DNA from 3 places in the Pantoea folii genome. Region 1 is predicted to be linked to each of the others. Evidence: predicted binding sites of a transcription regulator. Region 1 holds the regulator's gene; each other region holds the start of a gene.
What was found. The regulator LexA, encoded in region 1, represses DNA repair genes until DNA is damaged. The targets are predictions, from matches to a motif close to TNCTGTATGTACATACAGNA.
Positions count from the first base shown of each region.

Region 1 (10,759 bases):
CGTCAGGGAACGCTGACGAGAAGCCAGCAGCGCGGTGACGCACAGGTTCATGGCGTTGGCGGCACCGGCTTCGTTAATACGCACCATCAGACGTGCCGCAATATCATTTACGGTCGGCGTCATCCATGCCGGGCGTTGTGGTTCAATCGGATCGATCGCATCACGCCATTCCGGCACGTTTTTGTTCAGATAGTTCATCAACGGCAGGGGTTCGCCGAAGTTAACGTAGCCCTGGCCAAGATTGCGCAGTTTACGTAACCCGCGCACCATCTGCAGGAAACTCTCTTTCTCTTTGGCCGCGCCACGTAACTCTTTAGCGTAAGTACCCACTTCCATGACGTGTTCATAGCCGATGTAGATCGGAACAAACGTAATCGGACGGCTACCGCCACGCAGCATCGCTTGCAACGTCATGGACAGGGTGCCGGTTTTAGGATCCAGCAGTCGGCCCGTACGCGAGCGTCCACCCTCAACAAAGTACTCTACCGAATAACCGCGGCTGAACAGCTCGCCGAGATATTCACGGAACACCGTGGAATAGAGTTTGTTGCCCTTGAAGGTACGGCGGATAAAGAAAGCACCCAGACGACGGAAAATCGGACCTGCTGGCCAGAAGTTCAGGTTGATGCCGGCCGCGATGTGTGGCGGCACCAGCCCCTGATGGTAGAGCACGTAAGAGAGTAGTAGATAGTCCATGTGGCTGCGATGGCAGGGCACATACACAATCTCATGGCCATCTTGCGCCAGCTGACGCACGCGCTCGCCACCGTTGACGTTGATGCCCTGATAAAGGCGGCTCCACAGCCAGCCCATCACGCGGTCTGTGACGCGAATGGCCTCATACGAGAAGTTCGCTGCGACCTCTTCCATCATCTCAACAGCATTCTGCTGGGCTTTCTCGTGCGAGATTTTTTTGCTGCGCGCTTCGTCTTCAACCGCTTTTTCAATCGCTTTGGATTGCAGCAGCTTGTTGAACAGATCCTGACGCGCAGGCAGACGTGGGCCTACAGCAGCCAGGCGCTGACGCGCGAAGTGAATGCGAGCCACGCGTGCCAGCTTCTGGGCAATCGACTTATCCGTACCGTGCTCCGTCGCCATCTGGCGCAGGGAAACGGTCGGCGAGAAGCGCACAAAGCTGTCACGTCCGTGCCACAAAATGGCGAAGAATTTCTCTACACCATTAAGGATGCGCAGATGTGGCGTATCTTCTCCCTGGATTTCGCGTCCCGGCGCACGACCAAACATCACCGCAACTGGTAACATCTGTACGTCGAGATCAGGGTTACTGCGGTGCAAATCGAGATAGTCGTGGAATAGCTTCACCGACTCAGGATTGGCAACGAAATAGGGGAATACGCGTGGGCCATCATGAATAAACACGTGACGCGGCAGTAGCGTGCCGTCGATCTCCAGCGGAGCCAGCGGATCGGGCAGATCATGTTTCAGGCACTGTGCCCGAAGAGTGAGCAGGTCAGCCTTTGAATCATAAGGCAAAACATACATCACTGGACGAGTCGGATCGATCCCGTGTTCTGAGACAGGATCGGTCGGAATGACCTTACTCTTTACCAAAAAAGAGAGTGGTAAATTCAATAGTTTGTAATAAAGTTTACGCCAACCTGACATAGACAACTTAAAGCCTCTTGTTAGCAAAGCGCGGCAAGCATACCAGAAAGTGCAACGAAGATCTGTGGCTTACACGACCTCAGATAGCCCACATATTGACGCCAAATCACATCAAGGGTTCCAAAGCATGGCAAATAACGTCACCGGTATTCAAAGAATAGTGAATGCAGCCGGTTATTCCTGGCAGGGCTTGCGCGCCGCCTGGAAACATGAAGCCGCATTTCGTCAGGAAGCCATTGCTGCACTGGTGGCGATTGTGGTGGCTTGCTGGCTGGATGTTGATGCGATTTCCCGTGTGCTGATGATTGGCTCCGTGGTGCTGGTGATCATCGTTGAAATCCTGAATAGCGCCATTGAAGCGGTGGTGGACCGCATTGGGCAAGAGCGTCATCCTTTAGCCGGACGAGCAAAAGATATGGGCTCAGCGGCGGTGTTGCTGGCTATCTTACTGGCTCTGTTTGTCTGGATCGCACTGCTCTGGTCGCATTTGCGATAGGTATTCCAGAATCTTCAAACCGCTGATTTTTCCCTCTGTTTTGGTTTTCATTTCGCCAATACCTGTATATACTCACAGCGACTGTATAAACAACCAGGGGGCGGGATGAAAGCGTTAACCACCAGGCAGCAACAGGTCTATGATCTGATTCGCGACCACATTAACCAGACCGGCATGCCGCCAACGCGTGCGGAAATTGCTGCGCAACTGGGTTTTCGCTCGCCCAATGCTGCGGAAGAACACCTGAAAGCACTGGCGCGTAAAGGCGTCATCGAGATTGTATCCGGTGCATCTCGCGGCATCCGCCTGCTAATGGAAGAAGAAGTCTCCGAAGGGTTGCCGCTGATCGGTCGCGTGGCCGCCGGTGAGCCGCTGCTGGCGCAAGAGCACATCGAAGCGCACTATCAGGTTGATGCCAATCTGTTTAAACCTACCGCCGATTTTCTGCTGCGGGTGAGTGGTATGTCGATGAAAGACATCGGGATTATGGACGGCGACTTGCTTGCAGTGCATAAAACCCAGGAAGTCCGTAATGGTCAGGTTGTGGTGGCGCGCATTGATGATGAAGTGACCGTCAAACGCTGGAAAAAGCAGGGTGCCATTGTGCATTTGCTGCCAGAAAACACCGAATTCCAGCCGATTGTGGTCGATACCCGTGAGCAGGCTCTGACCGTTGAAGGTTTGGCTGTGGGCATCGTACGTAACGGCGAATGGCTTTAATCTCTCATTGAATTCCCCCGCTGCGGTTGGTCGCTGTGCTGACCGCAGTCTGATACATTGATTTTCCTCCTCAGGCTGATTGTCGGTTAATGGTCCTATTGACCAGCGCAACAATGGAACGGGCGAATGCGGCTGTTTTCCTCCTCAGATAAAGCATTGTGGCGGCTGGCGCTGCCGATGATTCTCTCCAATATTACCGTTCCGCTGCTCGGTGTCGTCGATACGGCAGTGATTGGCCATCTCGATAGCCCCATTTACCTCGGTGGCGTGGCGGTAGGTGCAACGGCGACCAGTTTCATCTTTATGTTGCTGTTGTTCCTGCGCATGAGCACCACGGGTTTGACTGCGCAGGCGTTTGGCGCGAACGATAAAACCGCCTTAGCGCGGGCGTTGACGCAACCTCTGCTGATCGCCCTGGTGGCGGGCGTGCTGTTTTTATTACTGCGCGCGCCCTTTAGTTTGATCGCAGCCTCATTAATGGGCGGCAGCCCGGAAGTGCAGCACCAGGCACAAATTTTTATCAACATTCGCTGGCTTAGCGCACCGGCGACCTTAGCCAATCTGGTGATTTTGGGCTGGTTGCTTGGCGTGCAATATGCGCGAGCGCCGATGGTGCTGCTCATTGTCGGTAACCTGGTGAATATCCTGCTCGATCTCCTGTTTGTGCTGAAGCTTCACTGGGGCGTTGCAGGTGCGGCGGCGGCAACGGCGGTGGCAGAGTACGTCACGCTGGGTGTGGGGTTATGGATGGTGGTACGTGTGCTTAAGTTGCGCGGCATTTCTTTCAACCAGCTAAAACAGAGCTGGCGTGGTGATGCGGCACGCCTGTTCCGGCTCAACCGCGACATCATGCTGCGTTCGCTGATGGTGCAAATCTGTTTCGCGTCACTCACCTTGCTGGGCGCGCGTTTAGGGCCAGATGTTGTTGCGGTGAATGCCGTACTGCTGATGTTCCTGACGTTTACGGCCTATGCGCTGGATGGTTTTGCCTATGCCGTGGAGGCCTGCTCCGGTGAAGCGGTGGGGGCGCGAGATCGCAGTCGCTTATTACTGATTTGGCATGCTGCCTGCCGTCAGGCTGGTATCGTTGCCCTGGCGTTCGCAGCCATCTATGCGATAACCGGCCCCCAAATTGTGGCGTTGCTCACCTCGCTTGAGCCACTGCGAGAGATGGCCGATCGCTATCTTGGCTGGCAGGTGATTCTGCCGCTGATCGGTGTCTGGTGTTATCTGCTGGACGGTATGTTTATCGGCGCCACGCGCGGGCGCGAAATGCGCAACAGCATGATGATGGCGGCAGTGGGTTATGGGCTTGCCTTACTGACACTCCCGTGGCTCGGTAATCACGGCTTATGGCTGGCGGTGACGGTGTTTCTTGCCTTGCGTGGCTTGACGCTCTGGTGGATGTGGCGACGCCACTGGCGACACGACAGCTGGTTCACTGTTTGAATAAGCGAAGCGTAACCTACAGATTATTCTGTATTTTTTTGCGTAATCCTATCTGGCTACTATAATTATCTCAAACGGCGCAATTGAGTAGCGCGTTGTGTGGGTGATTACCTGATTTATCAGGAGATCATCGCATCTCACTCAGGATGATGTGGAGGATTATGATGAACAAAGACGAAGCGAGCGGTAACTGGAAGCAGTTTAAAGGGAAAATGAAAGAGAAGTGGGGCAAGCTGACGGATGACGATATGACGGTCATCGAAGGTAAGCGCGATCAGCTTGTCGGTAAAATTCAGGAACGCTACGGCTACGCGAAAGACCAGGCCGAAAGCGAAGTGAAAGACTGGGAAAGTCACAATAAAGATTACCGCTGGTAACCGGAATTAAGGAAGATGCTCCTACCCCGCCGATCACCCGTCGGCAAGGCACAAGGAAGTGCCACTCACCCTTTTCTCACTCTCTTTTTCGTATCAATCTCATGATCGTGATCGCAGCTATCGTGATGATTGCATGCTGCGACTTCTGCGCAGTTCTCGCACAAACCATGGGCTTCAATAACCGTGTGGCGCAATGAGAAACCGGCCTGATCGGCCAATCCCGAAATAATCTTTTCTACGCCGTGTGCGTGTTTTTCATTGACTGCCGCACAACCATCACACACCAGCATCACCGAAGTATGCGCAGGCTCGTCGAAATGGTGGCAAACCACATAACTGTTGTTTGATTCGACACGATGAATAAAACCCTGCTCCAGCAGAAAATCCAACGCGCGGTAAATGGTCGGAGGTTTAGCCTGCGGCTCGCTGATGCGAAGTTGATCCAGCAGATCGTAAGCACTGATCGAACCATTCTGCTCAGCCATTAAACGCAACACTTCAGCGCGTTGAGTGGTCAGGCGCACGCCGCGGTCAAGGCAAAGGGATTCTGCCTGAGTAAGCAGTTGTGCGGGCGTGAGGTTTGACATAAGTGTTCTCCAGGTTGCAGGCGATGTTATTTTATCACACAAACTTTTACCCTGCTGTGATTGCTTTTTACCCGGTTAAAGACCTAGAAAAATCCCGTTAATCAATAAATTAACTTAACCTTCCTGTTGTGCTGATAAAACTGCTCATTTCAGACCCTCTATGAGATCAGTCATATAGCGTAATTATCACGCTATTTTTGCTTTGCAACTCACCGGGTTAGCGTCTAAGGTTCAAAAGGTCTTAAGTAATATCTGGCATCAATTTAGGTTTTGTTCATTTTTCTGCATAACTAAACAGCAGAATGGTGTGGTTGTATCCAATTCTGCGAACAGCAGTGCTATTTCCTTTTAATTCACAGCAATGATGCGTTAGCCAGGGTTCAGAATAGCGGCTAACTAAACTGTTTCGTTTCTGAGTTATTCAGCGACATTTCAAAGGTGATGGCAGGCTCATGGTGAAGACATTATTCAGGCACAAAAAAGTAGCTTATCTTGTTGGTTTGAATGCAGTATTTCTTTCTTCTTCAGCTCTGGCAGCAGGTACATGGTATGACGCGCGTAACGATGCCATGGGTGGCACCGGCGTCGCTTCGTCAACCTGGAGTTCAGCGGTGCTGGCTAACCCGGCATTGATGACCAAAGCCAAACCTGAAGATAATGTCAGCGTCATATTCCCTTCAGCCGGTGTGCAGGTTACCGACAAAGACAAATTAATTAACAAAGTTGATGACATCACGGACAGTGTTGATCGCTACAAAAACGTGATCGACAACCTGACGTTTGCCGACTATTTAAGAGGTTATCCGGAGTTAAAGGCTGCGGCTGGTGATATGGCTAATCAGCTGGATGACTTAAAGGGTGATAAAGCACACGGTACTGCGGGTGTCGCTTTTGCTGTTACTGTACCGAATGAAACACTGCCTTTTGCCTTTATTACCAAAGCCTACGGCACGGCCAGTGTGCAGGCTAACGTTGTGGGCAGCGATATTACCTATCTGCGCGGTGTGGCTAACGGCACGGTGATCCCCGTGCCAGGTGATCAGGATAAACTGAGTTCGAGCGGTCATGGTCTGGCAGCACTAGTCACGGACTATGGTGTGGCACTGGCACATGAATTTGATGTCGCTGGCCATCCGGTTTCTGTGGGCGTGACACCAAAGCTGCAAAAAACCTGGCTGTATAACTACACCGCCAGTATTTATAACTTTGATAAAAGTAATATCAACAACAGCCAATACCGCAGTTCCGATACCGGCTTCAATATTGATGCAGGCATCGCGACCGACTTTGGTGAGCATTGGACGTTGGGTGTGACAGGGCAGAACCTGATCTCACGCGACATTGACACCAAAACAGTGGAAGGCTACCGCGATACCTATCAAATCCGTCCGCTGGTCACGTCAGGTCTGGCCTGGAACTACGGCGCGTTCACCCTGGCAGGCGATGTTGATTTGACGCAAACCAAGCGTTTCAAATCGGAAGAAAGCAGCCAATATGCGGGAGTGGGGGCCGAGTATCGCGTGCTGGATTGGTTAGCACTGCGCGCGGGTTATCGTGCGGATATGAAATCAAATGATGCCAATGTGGTTACCGCAGGTCTGGGCGTTTCACCGTTTAACAACACGGTGCATCTGGATCTTGCTGGTTCAGTGGGTGACGATAATACCTGGGGCGGCATGCTGCAGCTCGGATTTAACTTCTGATTGCGTCATTTCACATCACGCTAACATTCACCCTTAAATGGCGTGAACATGCTCACAAAAACAGGTCGCCATTGGCGGCCTGTTTCATTCCTGGGCGCAGAATTTGTGATCGTTATCAATCAGCGAAGCTGTGCCAGATTCAACTGGGAAAGTAGCCAATCTTTAAAGCTATCTAACGCAAAGTGGCGATGCTGATGCCGTGGGAACACCAGGTAATGGCCGATATAGTGAATCTCCTGGGTGGTCTCAATCAGCGGACAAACTAAGCGCCCACTGGCAAGCTCTCGTTCTGCTAATAATTTGGATTCCAGCACCACTCCCAGACCATCAACGGCAGCGGCAATCGCCATAAAACTGCGGTCAAAGCGCAAACCATAATGGCGCGGAGGCGTCAGGTGATTGGCTTCAAACCAGCCCTTCCATTGGTAGAGTTGCACATCGCACTGAATCAACGATTGGTGATAGAGGTCCTCCGGGCAGCGGATGCGTGCGGCAATCTCTGGTGAGCAAAGCGGTGTTAATTCCTCCACGGCCAGCGGGATTTTCTCGTAAGGCGAAGGACGCGGCTCGCCATAAACAATATCTAAATCATAGTCATCCTGCTCAAAGCGCGCATATTCGGTGCTGGCTGAAAGACGCAGATCAATATGTGGGTGTGCGGCAATAAAGCTTCCCAGGCGGGGTAATAGCCACTGATGGGCAAAGCTTGGCGCGGTGTGCAGACGCAGTGGCCGCGATTCATCAGCAGTGACGAGCGAAAGCCCACGCTGCATCTCATCAAATCCCCGCTGGATATGTTCCAGCAAGATTGCCCCTTCTTTGGTTAGCATGATTTCGCGCGTACTGCGCTGAAACAGGCGCGTGTCGAGCGTCTCCTCCAGCTTACGAATCGCATGACTAATGGCGCTAGGCGACAAATCCAACTCTTGCGCTGCGGCGGTAAATGCCCCTGTGCGGCCTGCGGCTTCAAACGCGCGCAACAGTGACAGTGGGGCTTTTTTTAATAATGTCATTTGTGAATCCCATTCAACAGTTGATGCATTTTTTGCTTTTGTCGGCAGGCGCCAAGGCTGAGTAATCTGCTGCTAAACGGCAAGCAGGTGAAAATGGCACGTGAATCCGCTGCAGCTTTCACCATGACAGATCGCTCTTCTGCTTGCCAACTCTGCTGATTTTCTCTTCTTTCAGGAACAGATATGACGACTCTTGCAGAACCGGAATTGAGCCTTACACAGCGACTGTCACAGCACGCTTATCGTATTCGTCGCTACGCGTTGCAAATGGGCGAAGTACAGGGGCAAGGCTATATCGGCCAGGCTCTGGGACTGGCTGATATGCTGGCCGTGGCATGGTGCCATGCGATGAATTACCGCGCGGAAGAACCCGAATGGGAAGGCCGCGATCGTTTTCTGCTTTCCCACGGCCACTATGCGATTGCACTTTATGCGACGTTGATTGAAGCGGGCGTGATTCCTGTGGAGGAGCTGGAAACGTATGGATCTGATGATAGTCGCTTACCAATGTCTGGCATGGCGACCTACACGCCAGGCATGGAAATTTCAGGCGGATCGCTCGGACAGGGGCTGACGATTGGTGTCGGTATGGCATTGGCATTGCGTCATAAAGGAAATCCGGCTTTTGTTTACAACTCGATGTCGGATGGCGAACTGGATGAAGGGGCAACCTGGGAAGCTGCGATGGGGGCGGCACATCATCAACTGAGTAATTTGATCGTCATGGTGGATATCAACCAGCAGCAGGCAGATGGCCCCTCTGGCAAAGTCATGGGATTTGAACCGCTGGCAGATAAGTGGCAGGCGTTTGGCTGGCAAGTACAGCGTGTGGATGGCAATGACATTGCTGCTGTGAAGCAGGCATTTGATCGGGCACGCGCGTTAAGCGAACCCAAGCCGCGCGTCATTCTGCTGGACACGCTAATGGGTAAAGGCGTGCCATTCCTGGAAGCGCGTGAAAAGAATCATTTTATTCGTGTGGATGCTGACGAGTGGCAACAGGCCATCACCATCCTCGATCAGGCTCAGGAGGCCACGCAATGAGCAGCATCACCACAGAGAAAAAGCCACGCCTGACAACGTCGGCGATGATTGCCTCAATTGCCGCAGAAGGACAAGCCACGGTTGCTGCGCCCTTTGGTCATGCGCTGGTCAAAGCCGCTGCGACCCGGCCGTCGATCGTTGGGTTGACTGCCGACCTGTCCAAATACACCGATTTGCATATCTTCGCCCAGGCCTATCCAGAACGTCATTTCCAGATGGGCATGGCAGAGCAGCTATTGATGGGCGCAGCCGGTGGCATGGCGAAGGAGGGCATGACGCCATTTGCGACCACCTATGCGGTGTTTGCCACGCGTCGTGCCTACGACTTTATCCATCAGGTGATCGCGGAAGAGCAGCTGAATGTGAAAATCTGCGCTGCGCTGCCGGGGTTAACCACCGGCTACGGCCCAAGCCATCAGGCCACTGAAGATATCGCGCTGATGCGGGGTATTCCGGGCATGACCATTGTTGATCCTTGTGATGCGCTGGACACGGAGCAAGCCGTTGCCGCTATCGCTGACCATCAGGGGCCGGTTTATATGCGTCTGTTGCGCGGTAAGGTGCCGCTGGTGCTGAACGAATACGATTATCAATTCGAACTGGGCAAAGCCAAATTGCTGCGCGATGGCCGTGATGTGCTGCTGATTTCCAGTGGGATTATGACAATGCGAGCACTGGAGACAGCAAAAGCGCTGGCAGCCGATAACGTCGATGTTGCGGTATTGCACGTACCGACCATCAAGCCTCTGGACACTGAAACCATTATCACCCAGTGCCGCCGTGCCGGGCGTTTAGTGGTGGTGGTTGAGAACCATAGCCTGGTCGGCGGTTTGGGTGAGGCGGTGGCGACCACGTTAATGCATGCGCAGGTCATGCCCGTGTTTCGTCAAATCGGCTTGCCCGATCAGTTCCTGGATGCGGGTGCGCTGCCCACTTTGCACGACCGCTACGGCATTTCCACAGAAGCGATGGTCAGCGCGATTCGCGTCTGGCTGGCATAACGGCGCGAAAGGAGAACAGCATGAAGGTGATATTTGTCGGCACCGGGGCAATTGGTGTTCCTATGGCTTGCCAGATTCAGCGTGCAGGGCATGCGGTAATCGGAGTGGATGTGTTTGAAGCGTCGCGCCAGCGTGCTCAGGCGCAGGGGATTGAAGCGGTTAGTCGCATTGCAGAAGCACCTGAAGCGGATGTAGTGGTGGTGATGGTCGCCACGCCACAACAGCTGCAGGCGCTGGTGGCGGAAGCGCTGCCGCAGGTGGCTGGTCAGCACTGGGTCATCATGTCCACTGTCGGGCCGCAGGCGGTACGTGAGGCGGCTTCTTCACTGATTGCTGCCGGTGCGCAGGTCGTGGATGCACCGGTCACGGGCGGAACCGCCCGCGCCAGCACCGGTGAGTTAGTGATCTTTGCCTCCGGCGCACCTGCCGCCATTGCCTTTGTTGAGCCGATACTCAAAACCATGGGATCGGTGTCGATCGTGGGTGACGAGGTTGGCGAGGGGCAGGGGATCAAGGTGATCAATCAGCACCTTTGCTCGGTGCATATTGTGGCAGCCGCGGAGGCGCTAAGTCTGGCAAAGTCGCTGGGGTTAGCACCCGCTCAGGTATTGAAACTGGTCGAGCGCGGCGCGGCGGGATCGTGGATGTTGTCAGATCGTGGTCCGCGCATGCTGGAGGGGACAGATGTCTCGGTCTCCAGCGCCATCAACATCTTTGTCAAAGATAGCGGGTTAGTGGCAGAG
Region 1 covers NZ_JBWXON010000008.1:150,639-161,397, reverse strand. The annotation lists gene plsB (glycerol-3-phosphate 1-O-acyltransferase PlsB) at 1-1,626, opposite strand, end outside; gene AC1MDE_RS11745 (diacylglycerol kinase) at 1,754-2,122, shown strand; gene lexA (transcriptional repressor LexA) at 2,228-2,842, shown strand; gene dinF (MATE family efflux transporter DinF) at 2,969-4,291, shown strand; gene AC1MDE_RS11730 (CsbD family protein) at 4,456-4,668, shown strand; gene zur (zinc uptake transcriptional repressor Zur) at 4,734-5,255, opposite strand; gene AC1MDE_RS11720 (conjugal transfer protein TraF) at 5,708-6,958, shown strand; gene AC1MDE_RS11715 (LysR substrate-binding domain-containing protein) at 7,078-7,971, opposite strand; gene AC1MDE_RS11710 (transketolase) at 8,155-9,015, shown strand; gene AC1MDE_RS11705 (transketolase family protein) at 9,012-10,016, shown strand; gene AC1MDE_RS11700 (NAD(P)-dependent oxidoreductase) at 10,037-10,759, shown strand, end outside.

Region 2 (10,759 bases), on a different contig from region 1:
TATTTGCGCCAGTCATCTAATATTGGCCCCTCAAAGTTTCCGGCTATTTATTGAGATGATTGATGATTCTTTTGAGGGTGTTGTAGGGGCCTTCAAGCGTGACATCATTGCCATCGTTACTTAAATAAATACGCTGAGATTTGAATCTTCTGTATTTCGCTATCTGCAGCTCATAATAACCTTGCTCAGTTTGCTGGTAATGGTATTTCTCCAGAACTGAATCCAGGTCGCTTTGGCGAATGGGGGTCTTAAATGTAAGCCACGCAATATTAGTAAGCCAAAAGCTTGCTGCAAGCCCGCATAGCATACCGGTAAAGCCGCCGGTGATATTGCCATGAGTTAATTGGGGTAATAGCCATTTGATGACGGCTGAAAAGAATAGGCCGGTGAGAATAAAAAATGTAATTCTGAATCGGTCCTTTTGCCATTGTTTTGCCAAGCTAAGGCGATAAAGCGAATAGTGAAATTTCAATTTTTGACTCCGTTCAAAATGTTAATCCGTTTCTGATTGTAGCGTTATCCGTTGCTGGTTGGCGAATCGCTATACCGCATTTTCCAATATCTGTTTTGCCTGCGTATATTCCCAGGACGTAATTTCAATCTTGTTGCCACTGAGATCGCTGAAGTAAAGCGACATAGAGACATCGTGATCACTGACGGTATAGGCGATTTTTTTGCACTTGAGGATAGATATCAGTTCGAGAAATGCTGATGCCTGCACGGCAAAAGCCATGGTATGGCCTGGGTGCTGGGATTTTCTCAGGAAGAGGGAAAGTGAGGCGCCATTATTCCTGATGACCAGCGGCCCTCCTTGTTCAAACCAGAAGTACAGCGAGCTATCGCGGGTGAAGCCAAGGATTTCCTGATACCAGCGTTCTGCTTTTTCGATATCGTCAACGTAGACGTGAATATGGTCGATTTTGGTTATGTTCATGGTAGGTGCTCCTTAATTGTGCTTTGGAGATGTTTGCTGAAGAATTTGCGAGATACAACTGTTTGAGCACAGCACAACACGGGATTTACCATAATGCTTGGAAGTATTTGTGATAACTATGCCAGCCATCAGCATGAGGCGGATTGGAGAGGGGGGACCGTTATGAGCGTGAAGCAGACAGCCACACTAAGTGTTTAAATAAGCTCCTGGACTATGGTTAACCCATCAGTTAAGTTTGTTTCCGACCTGTCGATCTCTCCCTAACAGGGGCGTTTATTTCTAAAATATGTTAAGGATAATTCATGAGTAATGGAGCACAATCATTTTCTAGTCAATTGCTAATTGCCATAATTTCTATATCTTTAGGATCATTTCTTTTTGCTGGAATTTTAGAAAACTACAAAAAAGACCAAGGTCTTCAAGAGGAACTTATAAAGGATTACTTCAGGCCAATGAGGGAATTACAAAGTTCTTGTTCATCTTCACACAATGAACTTTTTCTAAAGTATGGGGAGTTATCTGGATCTTATCAGCTTATGTCTAATGAGATAGTACATATGACTGTGACCCCTGATTCGAAATTAGGCCAATATTATGAAGCTCTTCCGATGTCTATTATTAAAGCAAACGTGGAGTTAAAAAAGGGAGTTGAAGACCTTGAAATAACGGTAAAGAAATGCAAGACCGATTTATTTCTCAAGTATGAAGAGCTTTCATTAGTTACTGGGTCATATCCTGAATTCATGGAGCTGTCCAAAAAATATACAGATGCGATTAATTCCATCTATTCAGAAAGACAAAAAAAAGCCAAGGAGAATACAAAAAACTTAGACCCTAATCAGTTAATTCCCTTAATGCGGAAGTTTATTGCTATGGACGAATCTATCGACGCAAATAAATCCATGCTTGTCAGTGAAATGGAGAGGATGTCCAAACTAACATCTCAGCATAATTTAATAATGGCAGAGTATGAGGAGTTAATATTCAAAAAAGATTATGATTTATTTCTAAGTCTTCATGATTTGTATGCAATAAAAATCAGTAAAAAGTATTCAGATGGATTTATCAGTTGGGTGTTTTAAAATATGATAACTCATCAACCACCACTCTTACTGTGAAGAAAGCGTAAACCTGTGACGGTCATTAATGTGTTAGGTAATGTCTGCTCCTGGCACGGAGCAGACCTGTAGCTGGGTGAGATCCACTGTGAGCGAACAGCAGACTTTATTGAATCTACTCGATAGATTTCATAACTCCTTTTAGAAACATCAGTAATGTACCAGCCCACCGTCTACAGCATACTGACTGCCAGTAACATAGGATGCGTCATCGGACAGGAGGAAGAGTGCAACCGCAGCGGCTTCTTCTGCTGTGCCTGCGCGACCTAAAGGAACCTGGCTTACCACGAAATCTTCAAACTGCTGACGCGACTCCTCTGGCATAAAGTGCCTGAAATTAGTTTCAATTGGGCCTGGCACTAAAGTGTTGGCGCGAATGCCACGTTCCGCCAGCGCAGATGCCCAGCTTTTGACCATTGCGATAACGGCACCTTTCGTCGCTGCATACAGGCTTGTCATAGCCGCACCTTCGTAAGTTGAAGAGGACGAAGTAACCAGAACGGATGCACCTGAATTAAGTGATTTTGATAGGGCGGCAAGCTGTAGCATCGGGCCGCGCACATTTGCGTTCATCATACGATTAAAAGAATCCGCCGTTACAGATTCCGGAGAACTGACCTCCGCGAAGCCAGCATTGAGCCATAATCCATCAAGTGAACCCCAATCGCTAATAGCTTCCTTTAGCGTATTGATGTCAACTTCGCTTGCAGAGTCACTTTTCAAAATAAGCGATGTTTTAGGCAGCAGAGTACGGGCGCGTTCCAGTCTTTCTTCACCGAGCCCTGTAATAGCTACATCACCACCCTCAGCGATCATGCGCAGCGCGCCTGCCAGTCCCATGCCACTTGTACCACCAGTGATCAGTATACGTTTACCTTGAAACCTGCCCATGCTTAGTCCTTTTTTTGGCGGAGGAATGAGCATTTACCTTACGTAAACAAAACACTGTTCGTCATCCATTTCATTACGCAACTAAGGCATTGCTGATTGAACTACAGCTTCTGGTACGGAATGGACCCACTGGCGAGATGTCAGGTCGGCTTTCAGCGTGAAGCAGATCTTGCCTTTCCGGCGCGAACAGCGTCGAAATTTGCAGGCGCCTAATATGACCTCACTAAATAAGGTGACAGAAAATCCTCCACTTCGTGTTTGTCGATACCTGGCGTATAGCTGATACCTGCATTCTTTAAAATATTGAGTGCTTCCCGTCTGTTTCCTTGATGTGGGGCTTCTGTCGCAACAATATCAATGGCCGAGGATGTGCTTAGCCTTCATAAACACTGTTACCAGTTGAAGTATGCCCAGCGTTCCGCTTCACCCGGTGTCATCCCGACCACGATTTTGAGGGCGTTGAGTAACAGATCGATTTGCACGGGATCAGAGGCCTTCTGCACTTCAGTGATCAATTGCAAAATCACGGCGCCGTTGGTGACTCTCACGCCACGTTGGGTGATTTCACCTGCGGCTGCTTCAATCACAACGGTTTCAGCAGTGGCTTTGTCGCGAAGCGCATCTAAGTGAAGGAAAGACTTCGCGCTATTGGTTGACTGTTGTGCGCTCTGATACATGATTTTATCCCTTATGTCCGCTACTCAAACGTCATTATGGTCAGGCTGTAACGTATAAAAATCGCAATCTATTAGTAGAGTGCGGATTTTGTACATGGTGGAATTTCGACTGATATCGAAACCGCATATGAAATAAATTTAGCGCATTTTGTCAAAATTGGGAGGGCGGTGATCACCAAAAACCGTTCTGGCATCGTCCATAAATCTTATTAGACCAATTTATGCTCAAAGGCATCTTCGATGTTTGCGGTTTTATGCGGGGATGGTTTACGTGGAGTGTGTTATCAGCTTGTGCCTGATAACTCAGTTGCTTCGCCAGTGGTGTAGCGAAAGACTGATTCTGGCAAATCATTTTGAGAGTGTCGTCCCTGACAGTGTCTCCGGCCGGTATACACTCACGTGTAACCGATGAGGTTATCCGCTTCGTCGTCTTCCGGCCGGAACCGGATTACGTCCTTTGGCTTCAGTTCATCTATCGTTAATTCAATTCATTATTCAGGCTAACTAAGGTTTGCAAATAAGGTGTTTGCTCCTCGGCGACTGAAGATGACTCAAAGCTCATTAACCAGTTTCTGGCTTTAGCGATTTGAGTCAAGCGGTCAATATTATTCTCTGATTTAGACATCAAACCAAGCTGTGAAAAAAGGTTCGCAACACTGATTTCCTTTCGACATAAAGCAAGGCTTAATGCGGCTTCACCAATGATAATATGGCTTTTTTCATGATCTTGAAATAACACTGAAAATCCTCCATCAGATCGAATTAATGACAACCTCAATTTAAATTTAGAAGCTATTTTCAATATTGCATTACGACTCGTCTTAATAATGTCATGGTGTGGATTCTCATGATCAATAAAAGCGAAGCCTTTAAATATTCAATCTTGCGTATCTATCATGCGGAACGGGGGTTGTTCATTTTTAATACAGCGTGAGGCACGGGCTTTAATGATTTTATAAAAAATGGATTATTTATGTGGGAAAAGTGCCTGTTCATCAAAAGGTTAACACACCCTTTCACAGGCTATTCGAATAATTTTTGTTCGCTTCCGGTTGAGAATCATTTAGCTATCCAATGACATCGGCTTTTCTCCGCCCGGCGGCAAACCAAACACTCCTCGCACCCAATTAAGAAACGCGCCATAAGGCCTGCCCAAACACAGCATCATCAACGCAGCACCGAGCGTCCCACGCACCAGTCCACTGCCTGATGCACCGCTAAAAGCAATGATTGCTGCATAGATCGGCACCTGAAAACTCACCAGCGCGATACTGTCCCACAGCAGTTTCGAAATCCGGCCCGATCCCGCACGCTGCATCACCCAATCGCGCCACAAGCCGTAAGGACGGGCAACCGGCACCATCAAAACAGCACCAATCAAACGGGCATGCAGAACTTGATCCCACGCCATGCCGGCGATCCATCGTTCATTAATGATGCCCGTCGTGGTGAAAAATAAAATCAGTGCAGTGGTATCCGCCATAAAGGCCGTTCGGCGCATGCTCTGGTCTTGAGGTTGAGGCAAAGTGCATTTCCTATATGAAGTCGTGAGAAAAACAGTCGTTCAACTTTGTAGCGAACCCTCATTTCACCCTAGCCCAAAACCACCGCAGCACATCCATCTCACCGTTAAAACCCGCCAAAACTAAATCTCCTTTCCTGCCAACTGCTTTGCACCATCCCGAAGGATCCCGCTTGATCAAACAACCCGATCAGTAATACTGTATTTATATACAGTATATTTTCGAAGGCCATCATTATGGTGTTTTATCAACCGGCGGAACTCCGCGCCATCCTCAGTTTGCCCTTGTTTATCAGTCGTGTGCCGTGCGGTTTTCCGTCACCGGCGCAGGATTACGTTGAGCAGCGTATTGACCTCAATGATCTCTGCGTCACGCATCCCAGCGCCACTTACTTCATCAAAGTCAGCGGTGACTCGATGATTGAGGGCGGAATCAGTGATGGCGATATGCTGATCGTCGATAGTGCTGTAGAACCCGAGCAGGGTGATGTGGTGGTGGCTGCTATCGCGGGGGAATTCACGGTGAAGCAGCTGATGCTGAAGCCTTGCTTGCATCTCAAACCGATGAATGCGGCGCACGCCATCATTCCCATTCCCGACCCGGATCAGTTTGAGATTTTCGGTGTCGTTAAACATGTCATCAAAACGCTGAGACGGTAATGTTTGCGCTGGTGGATGTGAATTCATTCTATGCCTCGTGTGAGACGGTGTTCAGGCCGGACCTCAAAGGCAAGCCGGTGATTGTGTTAAGCAACAACGATGGCTGCGTCATCGCGCGTTCGGCCGAGGCAAAGAAGCTGGATATCGGCATGGGCGGCCCCTATTTCAAAATCAAAGATGTGTTGCGTCGCCATAACGTGCATGTGTTCAGCTCTAACTATGCGCTTTACGCCGACATGAGTCTGCGCGTGATGACAATACTGGAAGAGATGGCGCCCGCCGTTGAGATCTACTCCATCGATGAGGCGTTTATGAATCTGACGGGCGTGCGGAATTGCCGCGTGCTGGAAGAGTTCGGACGGGAAATCCAGCAGCGGGTGAAACGCGAAACGCATCTGGCGGTAGGGGTGGGGATTGCGCCCACCAAAACCCTCGCCAAGCTGGCTAACCATGCCGCTAAGAAATGGAGCAAAACCGGCGGCGTGCTGGATCTCTCCAACCTTGAGCGGCAAAAGAAGTTAATGGCGTTAGTCGATGTGGCGGATGTGTGGGGCGTAGGGCGTCGTATCAGTAAGAAGCTGAATGCCATGGGCATCAATACCGCGCTGGATTTGTCGGAGCAGAGCACCTGGGTGATCCGCAAGCATTTCAATGTGGTGCTGGAGCGCACCGTGCGCGAGTTGCGCGGTGAGCCCTGTCTCGAACTGGAAGAGTTTGCGCCCGTGAAGCAGCAGATTGTCTGCTCACGCTCGTTTGCGGGACGTATCACGGAGTACGCCGATATGCGTGAAGCGGTGTGCAACTATGCCGTGCGCGCCGCCGAAAAGTTGCGTGGCGAACGGCAGTATTGTCGACAGATCGGCGTGTTTATTCGCACCAGCCCGCATGCGGAGGGTGAAATCTTTTACGGTAATCAGGCGATCATTAAAGTACTAACGCCCACCAATGACAGCCGCGATATTATCCGCGTGGCCACCGAGGCGCTGGATCGCATCTGGCGGGAAGGGTGCCGCTATATGAAAGCGGGGGTAATGTTAGGTGACTTCTTCAGTCAGGGTGTGGCGCAGCTCAATTTGTTTGATGACATCCAGCCGCAGGCGAATAGCGAAACGCTGATGCGGGTGATCGATGGCATTAATCAAAGCGGGAAAGGGAAGCTATGGTTCGCCGGACAAGGAATCCAGAAATCCTGGGCGATGAAGCGTGAGATGTTATCACCGGCGTATACCACCCGATACGCAGATCTCCCGGTGGCGAAGTAAATAGCGGATTAGCGCATAACATGAGCCGCCACTTTTTACCGGGCGTTAGGAAATGGCTGAATATTCCCGTAAACCGTCACGATAAGCCGACAAAATGCCAATCCATGCCATACTTGGCAAGGCCGATTTTTCACGATGTCGTGGGGGAAAAGAGATGCGTTCAGTGGTGATTAGCGCAGTTGTCGCAATAGCGGGTGGGGTGTGTGGTGCCTTACTCAGCCAAAATGAAACCCTCTTTGCCCCGAAAGTGAGTGCCCCAGCTTCCGATCCCGCCATCAACTGGACCACGCCCGCTATTGCCGGTTACGGCAAAGTGCACTATGACGCCAGCAGCGCATTTCAGCCCAGCAGTGCGTTGAGTAACAAAGTGGTCTTCAAAGTCAGTCGTGGCGCGGAAGAGCGCAGTCAGGTTAATCCGGCGCTGGAGCATGTGGCACAAGTGGTGAATACCTATGTGGCGGCCGGTGTGCCGGTACAGCAGCTAAAATTTGTGGTGGCGGTGAATGGCGAAGCGACGCCCGCGATGCTGGAAAACACCCGCTTTCGACAGCTGTTTGGTGTGGATAATCCTAACCTTGCGCTGATATCGGCGCTGGAGCAGCAGGGCGTTAAAGTCACGGTGTGCGATCAGGCGCTTGCATGGCATCACTACGAACCTCAATGGATTGCAGATTCAGTGATCCATACACCTTCCGCACTCACCACGATGACCACGCTGCAAAATCGGGGGTACGCTTTACTGAGTATGTGAGTTTGTGGCTTTGCTGGCCCCTGCAAGAACCTCAACGCCATGATTGCTGCTTCTGCTAAATGACTCTTCGATCAAAAACAACTCGAAACCGTGCTGGAAGTCTGCCAACACACCACAACATTATCTGAAGCGGGCCGACATTTATTTGCGGTCTCGCGGCAGCATAAAAAACAGCCAAATGATGCCGATCGCTTACGTAAATACCTTATGCGCTTTGGGTTGAGTTGGGAAAATATCCAGAAAAAATGAAAGCTATCATTTGAGGCGCTGAGCGGGAAATTCATATGGGATGGCTTTGCATTACTGGAATCTTAAAAGCACGCTGCGCTTTTAATTGCCACCATACCAGATGAATGTCTTCGCTTGGCCTTTGCGTTCGGTTTAATTAAAACATTAATTAAATCAATGGCAATACAATCCAGGAATAGACTGTTTTTTCTTCAAGGCGCTGTAAATTACGCGGCGATTTTGCTTTAATTAACTGACGAAGCAAGATGAGAGGACAGCATGACAAAAGCCTATATAACAAAATATGCATTAACCCGGGGCATTTACATCGCAGAAGGCGAACTCAAAAACGATGGCGAGGTATTTGTACAGCGTCGCGATCGTGAGTACAACTTTGAGCAGTTCTTTAAGAAAAAAGAGTTTCAGTTAACCGAAGAAGAAGCCCTGGCGCGTGCGGATAAAATGCGTGCGGCGCAACTTAAAAAGCTGGCGAAGGAATATCAAAAACTGAGTGAGCTGGAATTCACGATTAAAGAGTGAACGTAAGTCAGTGGATGTTCGTCAATTGACTGATAACTCGTGGGTCTGTTTGTTTGATGGGTAACTGAAAGAAATGCGTTAAGATTTCGAAAAAATAATGAAACCCCATTTTATATTACGACCCAAGCCCTGGAAACGCCGCCTTCAGGCGGCGTTTTTAATTGTCCGATCGCACGAATATTGCGCGCTATTGCTGAAAAATAGTATGGGTGTGTAAGAATAGCGAAGCGGCGAGAGGTATTGCCGATTATGTTAATTCGCAGACTTAGGTTACTGTAATATTACGGACCAATAATAAGCAGAGGTTCGCGTGCGCGAAAACGAGATCGATATCAATTATTACGCCACCGAAATCCGGAAATTAGCAGCAGCACATCAGGCCGGAGAAACGCTGAGTGATGTAAAGGCCAGGGTGGATAGCCTTATTCAGCGAATGAAGGAGAGTCTTGGTAGTGATAAAGCCTGGCAGGCGAAGAATTGGGAGGCACTGTTGGATCAGTTGAATATCTATTTGACCAACAAGGTCGATCCAAAGTGGATGACCGTGATCTCCCATGCGAAATTTCGTATTAAAAGCCGCAGACAGACAGCCATCTATTCACGAAAACACTTCAAACAATAAGGCATTTGCCGCCCGGTCGGGCGGCAAATAAGTTATCCAAGCCAATGATGGATGGTGAGGTTAATCGCGCCGCCGCCGACAATCAGCCAGATAAATAACATCAACCCTAACAGCAGCGGACGAAGACCGGCTCGTTTCAGCTGACTGATATGGGTGGTAAGACCCAGTGCGGCCATCGCCATGGCGAGCAGCACGTTATCCAGCTGATTAATGACCGCAATCGCCGAGGCGGGAATCAGATGCGCTGAGTTAAACAGCGCCACCAGAATGAACGCCAGTGCAAACCATGGGAAAGTAATACGCTGTTTTTCCCCGCTGGTGGCCGGTGCGCTGCGGCGTACCATCACCCCGATCACCACCAGGAACGGTGCCAGCATCATTACGCGCAGCATTTTGGCGATCACCGCCGCATTTTCTGTTTCCGGGCTGATAGCATGTCCGGCCGCCACGACCTGCGCCACTTCATGCATGGTCGAACCGGTGTAAATACCAAATTCACTCAGGCTCAGGCCCGGCAGTAATGGCGAAACGCTATGCCAAATCAGCGGGTAAAGGAAAATCGCCAGTGTACCGAAGATCACCACAGTCGCGACCGCCACCGCCACTTTGGACGATTCGGCTTTAATCACCGGTTCAGTCGCCAATACGGCGGCGGCACCGCAAATACTGCTACCTGCACCAATCAACCACGCGGTTTCACGATCCAGTTTCAGGATTTTACGTCCCAGCCAGCAGGCGAGGGTAAAGGTGCTGGTCAGCATCAGTACATCAATCACCACACCGCTGACGCCGACATCCAGCACCTGCTGGAAGGTGAGACGGAAGCCATAAAGGATAATGCCGAGACGCAGCAGTTTCTGTTTGGCAAACTGTACGCCCGCGTCGCAGTGACCGTGCACCGTCGGGTAGAGCGTGTTGCCGAGAATGATCCCGCCGATGATGGCCAGCGTCAGGGCGCCTAACCCCAGCTGCGCGACCGACGGCAGATTACCGAGCCATGCCGTTGCCAGCGCAATGACCGCCGTAAGCAGCAAACCGGGCGCGAAATGCGCCATGCCCTGTGAGTGTTTGTGTAGAGAGATATCAGCCATAACGCCTCCTGTGTTGCCGTTATGATGCGGAGAGATGGCTTGAAAGAAAAACTGATTATATCGTTAGAACAAATCTGAATAAGTGGTAAAGACGGGGATGAACGCAGATAAAGGCGGAGAGGGCGCGGCGAAATCGATGTTCGCGGCGCCTTATCGGGTTAGATCACCATACCCAAAATTTGCAGCGTGCTGCGCTGCGAGGCGGTGACGAACGGGATGTCTTTGATGTGCTGCATGCCAAAGGCTTCCCAAAACTTACGTGCACGCACGTTTTCAGCCATCACTTCCAGCCACATGTAACCTTCCTGCTTCTCACGGGCTTCATTGATGATGCTTTGGAACATGATTTTGCCGAAGTTCTTACCGGTCTGATCGGGATTCAGGTAGAGCTTATTCAACATGGCGCCCGTCATGCCGGAATCAGGAACCGGTGTATTCCAGGTGACCTTGGCAAAACCTACCG
Region 2 covers NZ_JBWXON010000005.1:153,002-163,760, forward strand. The annotation lists gene AC1MDE_RS08530 (hypothetical protein) at 44-472, opposite strand; gene AC1MDE_RS08535 (VOC family protein) at 542-934, opposite strand; gene AC1MDE_RS08540 (hypothetical protein) at 1,237-2,016, shown strand; gene AC1MDE_RS08545 (SDR family oxidoreductase) at 2,203-2,943, opposite strand; gene AC1MDE_RS08550 (biofilm development regulator YmgB/AriR family protein) at 3,336-3,620, opposite strand; gene AC1MDE_RS08555 (hypothetical protein) at 4,099-4,359, opposite strand; gene alaE (L-alanine exporter AlaE) at 4,684-5,121, opposite strand; gene umuD (translesion error-prone DNA polymerase V autoproteolytic subunit) at 5,380-5,802, shown strand; gene umuC (translesion error-prone DNA polymerase V subunit UmuC) at 5,802-7,064, shown strand; gene AC1MDE_RS08575 (DsrE family protein) at 7,219-7,815, shown strand; partial or broken gene AC1MDE_RS08580 (sigma 54-dependent transcriptional regulator) at 7,879-8,064, shown strand; gene AC1MDE_RS08585 (hypothetical protein) at 8,323-8,583, shown strand; gene AC1MDE_RS08590 (hypothetical protein) at 8,894-9,205, shown strand; gene AC1MDE_RS08595 (YeiH family putative sulfate export transporter) at 9,238-10,296, opposite strand; gene AC1MDE_RS08600 (GNAT family N-acetyltransferase) at 10,455-10,759, opposite strand, start outside.
Region 2: the regulator LexA is predicted to act here: its motif matches at 5,340-5,359, upstream of umuD (translesion error-prone DNA polymerase V autoproteolytic subunit).

Region 3 (10,759 bases), on a different contig from region 1:
GACCACGCGGTCCATCATCAACATGTTATCAGAGGGAAGCGGCGGTCCATTTTCGCCAAACAGTTCGCCGCGACCTGAGGCAACCAGGTCTTCTTTGCTATAGGATTCGCGTTTATCTACCATGTTCTCAATATGCCTTCTTTTAGTGAAGCCCGAATATTAGCGAACAGTTGTACGCTGGGCAAATCAATCAGCTGTGGTTGAACCAGTTGAGCCAGCGGAATGGCCACGGACGATGACGAATTTCCTGCTGGTTCAACTGTGCAATACGTTCCTGAATGGTATTGAGCAGTGACTCGCCGCTCTCACTTTGCCATGCGATACCGGTTAATAAGGGTAGCGCTTCATCCACGCTTTCGATTGCCCAGATGTGGAATTGCTCTTGCTTCACCGCATCGACCACAGCTTCGCTGAGGCTCAAATGGCGCACATTGCTGGCTGGCAAAATAACGCCTTGTTTACCTGTCAGCTCGCGTGACTGGCAAATGTTGAAGAAGCCCTCGATTTTTTCATTCAGGCCGCCAACAGGCTGCACATTACCAAATTGGTCCACGGAACCGGTCACCGCAATATGCTGGCTTAGTGGCTGATTGGCCAGTGCGCTAATCAGCGCGCAGAGTTCGGCCAGTGAAGCGCTATCGCCATCCACTTCGGAATAGGACTGTTCAAACACTAACGAGGCTGAGAAGGGCAGCTGTTGCTCGAGTTCAAGTTCAGCGATCAGATAAGCTTGCATAATCATCATGCCTTTCGCATGAATATTACCGCCCAGCTCGGCTTTACGCTCAACGTCAGTGAATTCACCATCACCTGGATGAACAACACAGGTGATACGTGACGGCTCGCCCCACGGACGCGGATGACCTGGAAACTCCACCACCGAGAGACCGTTAATCTGTCCCACCACTTCACCTTCAGTTTCAATCATAATCTGATTGAGCAGAATTTCGTCACGCATGCGGTCAGCCAGGTAGCTTTCACGCCATTCGCGCGCTTCCAGTGCTTCTTTTAATGCTTCAGCATTGATGACGTCACCGTGCAGCGCGGTTTCCTGCAGCTGACGGCGTAACCAGCGCGGGCAGAGCGGCAGGGTTTCTTGATCACCCGTAAAACGAACCGCCTCATTGATCAAGAGCGGCCAGAAATCGGCTGCAGGCTGATCCAGACCGGCTTGTTCAGCTTGCGTGAGCGTCCACTGGCACCAGAAAGTCATGTCCTCTTCATCGGTGATCTGCAGGTTCTCTTCGAACTCGCTGTACAGTGCCATTTCATGCACTTCTGCATCCAATTCCTGGAAGCTGGCTAACGCATCACGATCGCCACAAAGTACCAGGCGCAGTTGCAGCGGCAGGGAAGGGATGGCCACGGGCAACGGTTGGCGTTCGTCCTGCGAATACCAGTCAAAGCGGCCTTGCTCGATGCACTTACGCAGACGCAGCCATAGCAGTGGCTGAGCCAGTAGCGTATTCACGGAAAGGATTAAAGTGCCGCCATTGGCTTGATGAATCAACCCCGGCTCGGGCTGAATACGATCTTTGTACTGACGCACACAACCAAACAGTTGTTCTGCTTCAATCCAGTCGGCAAAGTGAACACCGCCCTGACTGGTGAATGGCCGGTTAGCATCGCTGGGCGGCATCAGGCTGACCGTGTCACCCATGACATGATAGTCACCGCCATACAGCGCGATCTCTTCGGGCTGGAAGCGCTGTGCGGCTTCGGCGATGCACGCGAGGTAATCGCTGTTTTCCTGACTGCGTAATAGCAACAGAGGAAAACCTAAGGTTTGATGATGCAAATGCGCCAGCGCATTCAGCAGACGCGGCTGAACCGCGGCAAGACTATCGCTATCTTCCAGTGAGACGTTTGAGAAAATGGATTGGTAGCGGATGCTATCCGGCTGCAGGGCTTGCCACGTAATTTGAGTGCTGGTCAAAATATTCGCATTAGTCAGATTTAGGAAAAGCGCGATTATACAGGAATCAACCTTGTTAAGCACTGCGGAGTTCCAGCCCGAAATGTGATGACCGCTACATGTTTTTCCTTGCTGCATCCGGGAAAAAAGCTGTTATTCTTAGTTTGTTACGTGATCACGATGAGATTCCGATGAAATACCAGCAACTCGAAAATCTTGAAAGTGGATGGAAGTGGAAATACCTGGTGAAAAAGCATCGGGAGGGTGAATTGATCACCCGTCATCTTGAGCTTAGCGCCGCGCAGGCTGCAGTGGATGCCTTACTGGCGATGGAAAATAGTCCAGTAGAGGTAGCGGAATGGATAGCTCAGCACATTCACCCCGATCTCGAGAACCGTCTGAAGCAGACTATTCGTGCGCGCCGTAAGCGGCACTTTAATGCGGAACATCAGCATACGCGTAAGAAGTCGATCGATCTGGAATATCTGGTGTGGCAGCGTCTGGCAGGATTGGCGCAGCGTCGCAGTAATACGCTATCAGAAACCATTGTGCAGTTGATTGAAGATGCCGAGCGCAAAGAGAAGTATGCCAGCCAGATGTCAACGCTTAAGCAGGATCTTCAGGCGATTCTGGGTAAAGGCGGATCAGAGAACGAATAGCGCTGATGTGTGCACTATGATGGTGTTGTTAGCCAGTTGAAAAGAGATAAAAAAAACCCCGCAAGAGCGGGGTTTTTTATTGCGTGATAACTTAAGCCTGTGGCTGAGTTACAACGTCTTTGATACCTTTCACGTCGATTTCAACGCGACGGTCTGGCGCCAGGCAGTCGATCAGGGCATTACGGCCTTTCACGCTGTCACAGGTGTTGCCAGTCACTGGGTTAGATTTGCCCATACCGCGTGCAGAGATCTTGTTAGAAGGGATACCTTTAGAGACCAGGTAATCAACTACAGACTGAGCGCGTTTTTCAGACAGTTTCTGGTTGTACTGCTCTGAACCGATACGGTCAGTGAAGCCCAGTACTACAACAGAACCGTCTTTAGGATCCATTGAGCTCAGCTGGCTGTACAGCTGATCCAGAGCCTGCTGGCCTTCTGGTTTCAGAGTCGCTTTGTTGAAGTTGAACAGTACGTCAGACTTCAGAGTGAAACGCTTGGTTTCAACAACTGGCGCTGGAGCAGGTGCTGGAGCAACAACTGGTGCTGCTGCTTCATCCTGACCGAAACGGTAAGAAACGCCGACGCTCAGCATGCTGTTGTCTGGACGCGCACCAACGGTACCTGCGTCACCGATGTTGTTAACCCACTGGTAGTCCAGGCGAGTTGCCCAGTTTTTGGTCAGTGCGTATTCAACACCAACAGCAGCCAGCGGAGAAACGCCGGTGTCGTGGTTGCTGATACGGTCGCCAGTGTTCAGGTTGGCTTGCTTAGAGTCTGCACGCCATACCATGCCGCCCAGACGGGTGTACACATCAAAGTCTTCAGTGATTGGGTAGCTCAGTTTAGCTGCCAGCTGAACGCCTTGTGCTTTGAATGCGCCGTTAACTTGGTCGCCTTTGTTAGGCATGCGGCCTAACCAGTCGTAGCCCAGCTCGAAGCCCAGGTATGGGTTAGCCTGGTAGCCCAGGAATGCACCAGCACCAAGCTGAGATTCGTGAGTTGGACCGTCGTTGTTCGCGTAACCGTTACCGTAGTAACCAGTATCGTGATACTGAGACCAGCCCAGTTTAGCACCGGTATACCAGGTGTTATCTTTAGGAGCGGCCTGCGCTACGGTAGCGAAGCCAGCCAGTGCCACTGCAATTGCGATAGCTGTCTTTTTCATTTTTGCGCCTCGTTATCATCCAAATAGGCAATGAGCAAAAAGGTTGCTCTTTGTGTTAATCCTTCGCCGGGTCTAAACGCTCGCTTTTGACTCTACCGAAAAAACGGAGGTTATTGAGCACCCTGGCGAGATAAAGTCTACAACGAGATTGGAAAGTTACAAGTATGATGTGAGGCCAGCCAGCAAAAAAACAGGGATTTATACACACATTTTAACAAATCACATGGCAAAATCTTCGCCAGCGAATTGAGAAAATGCGGCTAAACCATTGTCAAAGCTGGCGGGAAAAGAATCAGTGGCTTAGCAGCATCCTTAAGAAAAAAAAGCGTGAGAAAATTCCTGGTTTTACTTAATGAAACAAATCCGACGGAATTTTTGGCGTATTTGGTTGTCTGGACAAGACGCGATCGTGACCTTGCGGACGCATAATTAAACCCAGTGCTTCACCTTCTGCCGCTGCCATTTCGAGTTCAAACCGCTCTTCATCATTCAATTCGTACGGAATCCAGGCCAAAACCACACTATAATTTCCCGTGCGCAGAGCCTTCACCATACTTTCCACTGTCGTGAGTCGTTCAGATTCGGTGATATGCATACTTTTCTCAAGCGGTAATCCTGACTGCTGCATCCAGTTACGATTCAGCTTATGCGCAGGTGTTAACCACAGCTGCCAGCGGGACTGTTCGCTGAGTTGCTTTAACACCGGCAACAGCAGTAACTGCATCATGCCAGGTTGTTCGCTGTAACGTAGTTCAGTAATTCCACCCAGAGAAGGCTGCGTCAGGCTTGAAGAAGCAAAACGTTGAGAACGATCAGCAAGGCCAGAGAATTGAGTACGCATGTTTTAATCACTCAGTAATGAACTGTATGGATGTACAGTAATGTCTTCCTGGATAAAGATCAACCTCAATTTCTGAAAACACCTCGCAAATTGTGCACATCGCACACAGCAAATGCTTTTATTCATTGAACAGCTAATGGGTTTTTTCTATCTTCTAACCAGATGAAAACCCAGGATTTTAAGGAATTTTCTCGAATGAGAATTCACGGAAAGGAGCTGTAATGAAAACCAACAATCCACTCGTTAAACAATCCAAAACACAGCTGGCGCCGCTGGGAAAGATCGAATCCCGAACGCAATTTGGTGGCTATGCTCTGACAGTAGAAAAGGTCATTTTTGCGTATATCAATGAAGACGCGCTTTACCTGCGTGCCAGTGAGGCATTGCAGACTTACCACACCCAACGTGCTCTTGAACCGCTGGTCTATCGCAAACGCGGCATACCAGTGCAACTGAATTACTTCAAGGTGGATGCGAAGCTTTGGCAGGATCCTGAGCAACTCTTGCGGTTGTCGGCCAGTGCGCTGCACGCAGCACAGCATGAGTTAGCAAACCGGACAGTGACCTTACGGCTAAAGGATCTGCCTAACCTTAGCCTGCGCATGGAGATGATGCTGCATAAAGTTGGCATCAGTTCAGTGAAAGTGCTGCATGAAATGGGATCGCGCCAGAGCTGGCTCAAACTGCGTGCCGTTAACAAACATATCGGGCTGAAAACGTTAATGGCATTGGAAGGGGCGATTTCCGGACATCACCAGGCCGCATTGCCTGCAGCGATTAGAGATGAGCTCTACGCGTGGTATGTCAAAACGCTCCACCCCAAAAATGCGGTGGAGCAACGTTAAATTAATGACTGGATAATGTGCGGCGCAGGCGGGCAATTTCTGGCAGCAGGGCAATCAGTAAACCCAACTGCTGCATCACCAGCGGCGCCTGCACGTCCGAACTGTTTTTGATATCACTTAACTGCTGCATCACCTGCTGCTGCATGGCTACTGCCTGCTTGTCGTTAACGCGTTCAATCTGCAGCACATCTTCAACAAAACACACTGCATCGTCTAAAACTTTGAGCAATGCGGGATCAGAAAGCCGTTCGCGATGTGCGCCCAGCGCTGAGATGTAGCTCAGGAAAGAGTGATTCAGACACAGTAACCGGAACGCGTTTTCACGCAGCGGTTGCTGAAGCTTAAGTTCGCTACTCATGTTCGAGACCACCGATGCTAATTCCGCATCGGCATTGTGAGCATCACGACGCGCCACACGATAAGCCAGACGGTTATCTTTACCCTGATGATATTGCTCAAGGATGGCATCGAGATAACGACAATTGGCATTCAGCGTACGCTCCGCCACGGCGCTAATTTTGCGAAAACGCCAATCGGGCCAGACAAATGCCACTGCCAGCCAGGCCAGACCGCAACCCAACAGGGTGTCAACAATGCGCGGCAACGCCACCTCAAATCCTTCGCCCAGCAGGTTAAAGCAGAGCAGTACCAGCAAGGTGATGAATAGTGTGGCTTGCGCATACTGAATCTGACGAAAGGCAAAAAACAGTACGCCACTGAGCACGATGAGAATCAGTTGCCCTTCAATAGAGGGCACTAACCATAGTACCGGTAAGCCAATAGCGATGCCCGCTAGTGTTCCACCAATACGTAAGGCAAGCCGGCGGCGCGTGGCATTGTAGTTAGGCTGGCAGACAAACAGGCTGGTGAGCAAAATCCAGTAGCCGCGATGAAGACCGGTAATCTGAATAAAAGCGTAGCCAACGCAAAGCACGAGGGACATGCGAACAGCATGGCGGAATAATGCCGAACCTGGAGTCAGATGACGGCTTAGCCGTAACCGGATATCCGCCCATCCACTCAGCCCTTCACGCGAAAGATGGTTATCGGCTGAGGAAGGCGGTTCTGCCAGCGCTTGTTCAGACTCAATCGAGGCCAGTTGCGCATCAATCGCACGCAAATTTCGCAGCAGCCAAAATAGCGCGCGGATGTGCGAATCCTGCGGGTCATTCTGTTGTAATCGTTCCAAAGCCGTTTCCAGCCGGGAGAAGGTGCGCTCAAAACTGCTGTCATGGTGCCATGCCTGGCGTAGCAGGATGCTCTCAGCCAGCTTGCGACAGGCTTGAGCTTGCATATTCAACAGGCGCTGGAAGCGAAACAGCACTTCGTTATAGCGCCAGTTATCGCGCAGCAGGTGATATTGCAGATGGGATGAGCTGGCGCGTTCATGAATATCCTGCGCAACGAAATAGTAGTGCAAACTGCGACGTGTGCTGCGCGATCCACGGTCGCCGCGCAAGCGACTCTGAATGGTGGTTTTCGTCTGATTAAGTTGCGCCACCAACTGGCTGTTCACCATCGCCGTGGCAATGGTACTGGCATCATCCTGTTCACCTGCATCTGGATCGAACAGATTTGCCTTGGCTTCCAGATAACTCGCCAACTGAGAAAAGCTGGCCGCCAGTTGCTCCTGTACCGGCCGTACCGGGAAAATCAAATGTCCGATAAATGTCAGCAGGTTGTACCACAGCGCACCAATCAATAGCAGGGCGGGCTGCATCCACCATTGAGGGAATAAGCCAATTCCCAACATGGTATAAACCGCAATGAGCAGCGCACCAAAAGCGATAGTGGCATAGCGCTGCCCCAAAGCGCCAAGCAAAATGAAGCCCCAACTCGAGAGCGCCAAACCGATGGCAAAGGCCCACGGATAGGGAAACAGCAACTCAACCGATACCGAAGCGATGCAGAAGCAGACCAGCGTAATCATCAGATTGCGCAGGCGACCAGTCCATCGGTCATCCAGATCGGCCAGCGCGGCCGCCACCACGCCGAGCGTCAAAGGAATGGTCCACTCTATTTGCTGCAGCCACCACGGAACGGCGGCACACCCTGCCAGCGCGAAGAAAATGCGCAATAAATAACGCAGGCTGCTATTGAACACATAACGTCGCCATCCCGGCATCGCGTTCAGAAGCATCAATTGTCCGCCTTAGTATCGACGACGCGCATTCGCTTCACGCGCGGCCTGAGCCTCTTCCACCGAGACCACACGGCGGCCTACGGGCCAGAGTGCGATAGCGGCAATTTTAAAGTTAGCGATACCGACGGGGATACCGATGATGGTCAGGCATTGGATGATGCCAGCAGAAATATGCATCAGACACAGCCACCAGCCGAAAAACACCAGCCAGAAAATATTGAGGAAGGTTCCGCCAGCATTCAGCACATAGCTTTTACTGTCAGGGCGTAGCACATCGACATGCACCGCTTCATTACCAAAGGGCAGAAGTGAAAGTTTAGTGATTTCCCAGCAGGATCGCGTTAAAGGCAGGGTAAAGATAAGCACAATGCTGACAAGCGTGGCAAACAGCCAGCTTAGCGTGGTGAACACGCCACCCAAAACGAAGTTAAGAATATTCAATACGGTGCGCATAACACGATTTTCCTTTTGCAATCCGCAATATGTGTCGCCCAGTTTAGCCTGTTTTAAGGCTGGAGCGCCAAGAGTCTGACAGGTAAACTGCGCGATAATCGAATTCCACAAGACGGTGCGGACATGGAACTGAAAGCAACATCAATGGGCAAACGTCTGGCTCAGCATCCCTATAATCGGGTGCGTCTGCTGGCCGCTGGCGTGGAAGTCAGTGGCGATCGTCACGAATATCTTATCCCGTTCAATCAATTAATCAGCATTGCCTGTAAACGCGGCATGGTTTGGGGAGAGCTGGAATTTCACTTGCCAGAAGATAAGGTTGTACGCCTGCACGGCACGGAATGGCAGGAGACGCAGCGTTTTTTCCATTACTTGCAGCATGCCTGGCAGCAGTGGAGCCAGGAAATGAGCGAAGTCAGTGCACAAGTCCTGATGGCTTTGGAACAGGAGATTATCGCCTTCACGCAACAGGATCGCTGGTTAAAGCGCAGCGAACTGGCTACGGTAAAGGAGAGCATTCAACGCCAATTTTCCGCCTTACCGCTGCCACTTTCGCGCCTGAATGAGTTTGATAATTGCCGTGCGCGCTGGCAGTTTTGCCAGCAGTGGTTAGAACAAGGTGAAACCGCCATTCGCCAGCGCAACCGTGAATGGACGACGAAGGTCATCAAGGACTACCACGAATTTTTCTCCACTGTCGAAACTACACCGCTTAATGCTTCCCAGTGCGAAGCGGTGGTCAACGGTGAAGACGCCTTACTGGTGCTGGCCGGTGCGGGAAGTGGTAAAACCTCGGTGCTGGTGGCACGTGCCGGTTGGTTGCTGAAACGCAAGCTGTCACAGCCGGAGCAGATTCTGCTGCTGGCATTTGGTCGTCAGGCGGCCGAAGAGATGAACGATCGTATTCAGCAACGCTTAGGTGAGAGTGCGATTCAGGCGCGAACATTTCACGCGCTGGCATTGCACATCATCCGCGAAGGCAGCAATAAGCAGCCGGTGATCAGCAAGCTTGAAAGTGACAGCAAGGCGCGGCGGCAACTGCTGATCGACACCTGGCGCGAACAGTGCAACAGTAAAAAAGCGCAGGCGAGCGGTTGGCGTCAATGGTTGCAGGAGGAACTGGAGTGGGAGGTCGCTGAAGGCCCATTCTGGCAGGATGACAAGTTGGCGCAACGGCTGGCCTCACGCATGGAGCGCTGGCTGGGACTGATGCGCATGCACGGCGGTGCGCAGGCGGCGATGATTGCCGATGTACCAGAAGATTTCCGCGATAATTTCAGTAAACGCGTCAAACTGATGGCGCCGCTATTAAAAGCCTGGAAAAGTGCGTTGAAAGAGGAGGGGGCAGTCGATTTCTCCGGACTGATCCATCAGGCGATTGCCATTCTCGAAAAAGGGCGCTTTATCAGTCCGTGGAAGCATATTCTCGTGGATGAGTTTCAGGATATCTCGCCACAGCGTGCCGCTTTATTGACTGCGTTACGTCAGCAGAATAAGCGCACCAGTTTGTTCGCAGTGGGCGATGACTGGCAGGCAATATACCGTTTCAGCGGCGCCGAGATGAGTCTGACCACGGCTTTCCACCACTACTTTGGTGACGGCGATCGCTGTGTGCTGGACACCACCTATCGTTTCAACGATCGCATCGGTGAGATTGCCAACCGCTTTGTGCAGCAGAATCCACATCAGCTGCGCAAGCCGCTCAACAGTCTGAGCAAGGGGAATAAGAAGTCAGTCACGCTGCTGCCGCAGGAGCAACTGGAACCGTTGCTGGATAAATTAAGTGGCTATGCGAAACCGGAAGAGCGTGTGCTGTTGCTGGCGCGCTATCACCATTTGCGTCCTGCCATCCTCGATAAAGCCAAAACGCGCTGGCCGAAATTGCAGATCGATTTTATGACCATTCATGCCAGCAAAGGGCAGCAGGCAGATTTTGTCATTATGCTGGGCCTGCATGAGGGGCGTGATGGCTTCCCCGCTGAGGCGCGTGAATCGATTATGGAAGAGGGGTTATTACCCCAGCCGGAAGATTTCCCTGACGCTGAAGAGCGACGGTTGGCCTATGTGGCGATTACCCGCGCACGTCAGCAAGTGTGGATGCTGTTTGATAAAGATCGGCCTTCCGTTTTTGTCGAACACTTCCGCGAATTGGGCGTGCCGCAAAGTCGAAAGGCCTGAACATTACGCTTTCAGGCGGTCGGCAAGATAGCGCTGATAATCGGGGATTTGGATCTCAAACTGCTGGGCAAACATCGGTGCCTGAATAATGAAATCCGCGGTGGCGCGATTGGTCGCCACCGGGATATTCCACACGGTGGCCAGACGTAACAGGGCTTTGACATCGGGATCGTGCGGCACCGCATTTAACGGATCCCAAAAGAAGAACAGCACATCGATTTTCCCTTCGGAGATCAAAGCACCCACTTGCTGATCGCCACCCATCGGGCCGCTTAGCATGGCGTTGACGTCTAAACCGGTGTGGCGATTAATCAGATTACCTGTGGTGCCGGTGGCATAGAGCACATGCGGTTGCAGCGCGCTCTGGTTGGCTTTAACCCACTCCAGTAGCGTCGCTTTACAGTGATCGTGGGCAACGAGGGCAATGTGTTTCTGAACGTTAAGGGTACGAACGGTCTGCTCCATAGGGCTTCCTGTTTCTTCTCATGCATTAATTTTAAGGCATGAGTGTACCCCTGACATTTCAACACTATCAACTTGCGCGTAAGGTTTTCATCCAA
Region 3 covers NZ_JBWXON010000028.1:19,961-30,719, forward strand. The annotation lists gene fabA (bifunctional 3-hydroxydecanoyl-ACP dehydratase/trans-2-decenoyl-ACP isomerase) at 1-123, opposite strand, end outside; gene AC1MDE_RS24170 (AAA family ATPase) at 191-2,053, opposite strand; gene matP (macrodomain Ter protein MatP) at 2,107-2,574, shown strand; gene ompA (porin OmpA) at 2,666-3,739, opposite strand; gene sulA (SOS-induced cell division inhibitor SulA) at 4,089-4,580, opposite strand; gene AC1MDE_RS24190 (TfoX/Sxy family DNA transformation protein) at 4,802-5,425, shown strand; gene yccS (YccS family putative transporter) at 5,427-7,565, opposite strand; gene AC1MDE_RS24200 (YccF domain-containing protein) at 7,578-8,021, opposite strand; gene helD (DNA helicase IV) at 8,145-10,199, shown strand; gene AC1MDE_RS24210 (methylglyoxal synthase) at 10,203-10,664, opposite strand; gene AC1MDE_RS24215 (YccT family protein) at 10,732-10,759, opposite strand, start outside.
Region 3: the regulator LexA is predicted to act here: its motif matches at 4,601-4,620, upstream of sulA (SOS-induced cell division inhibitor SulA).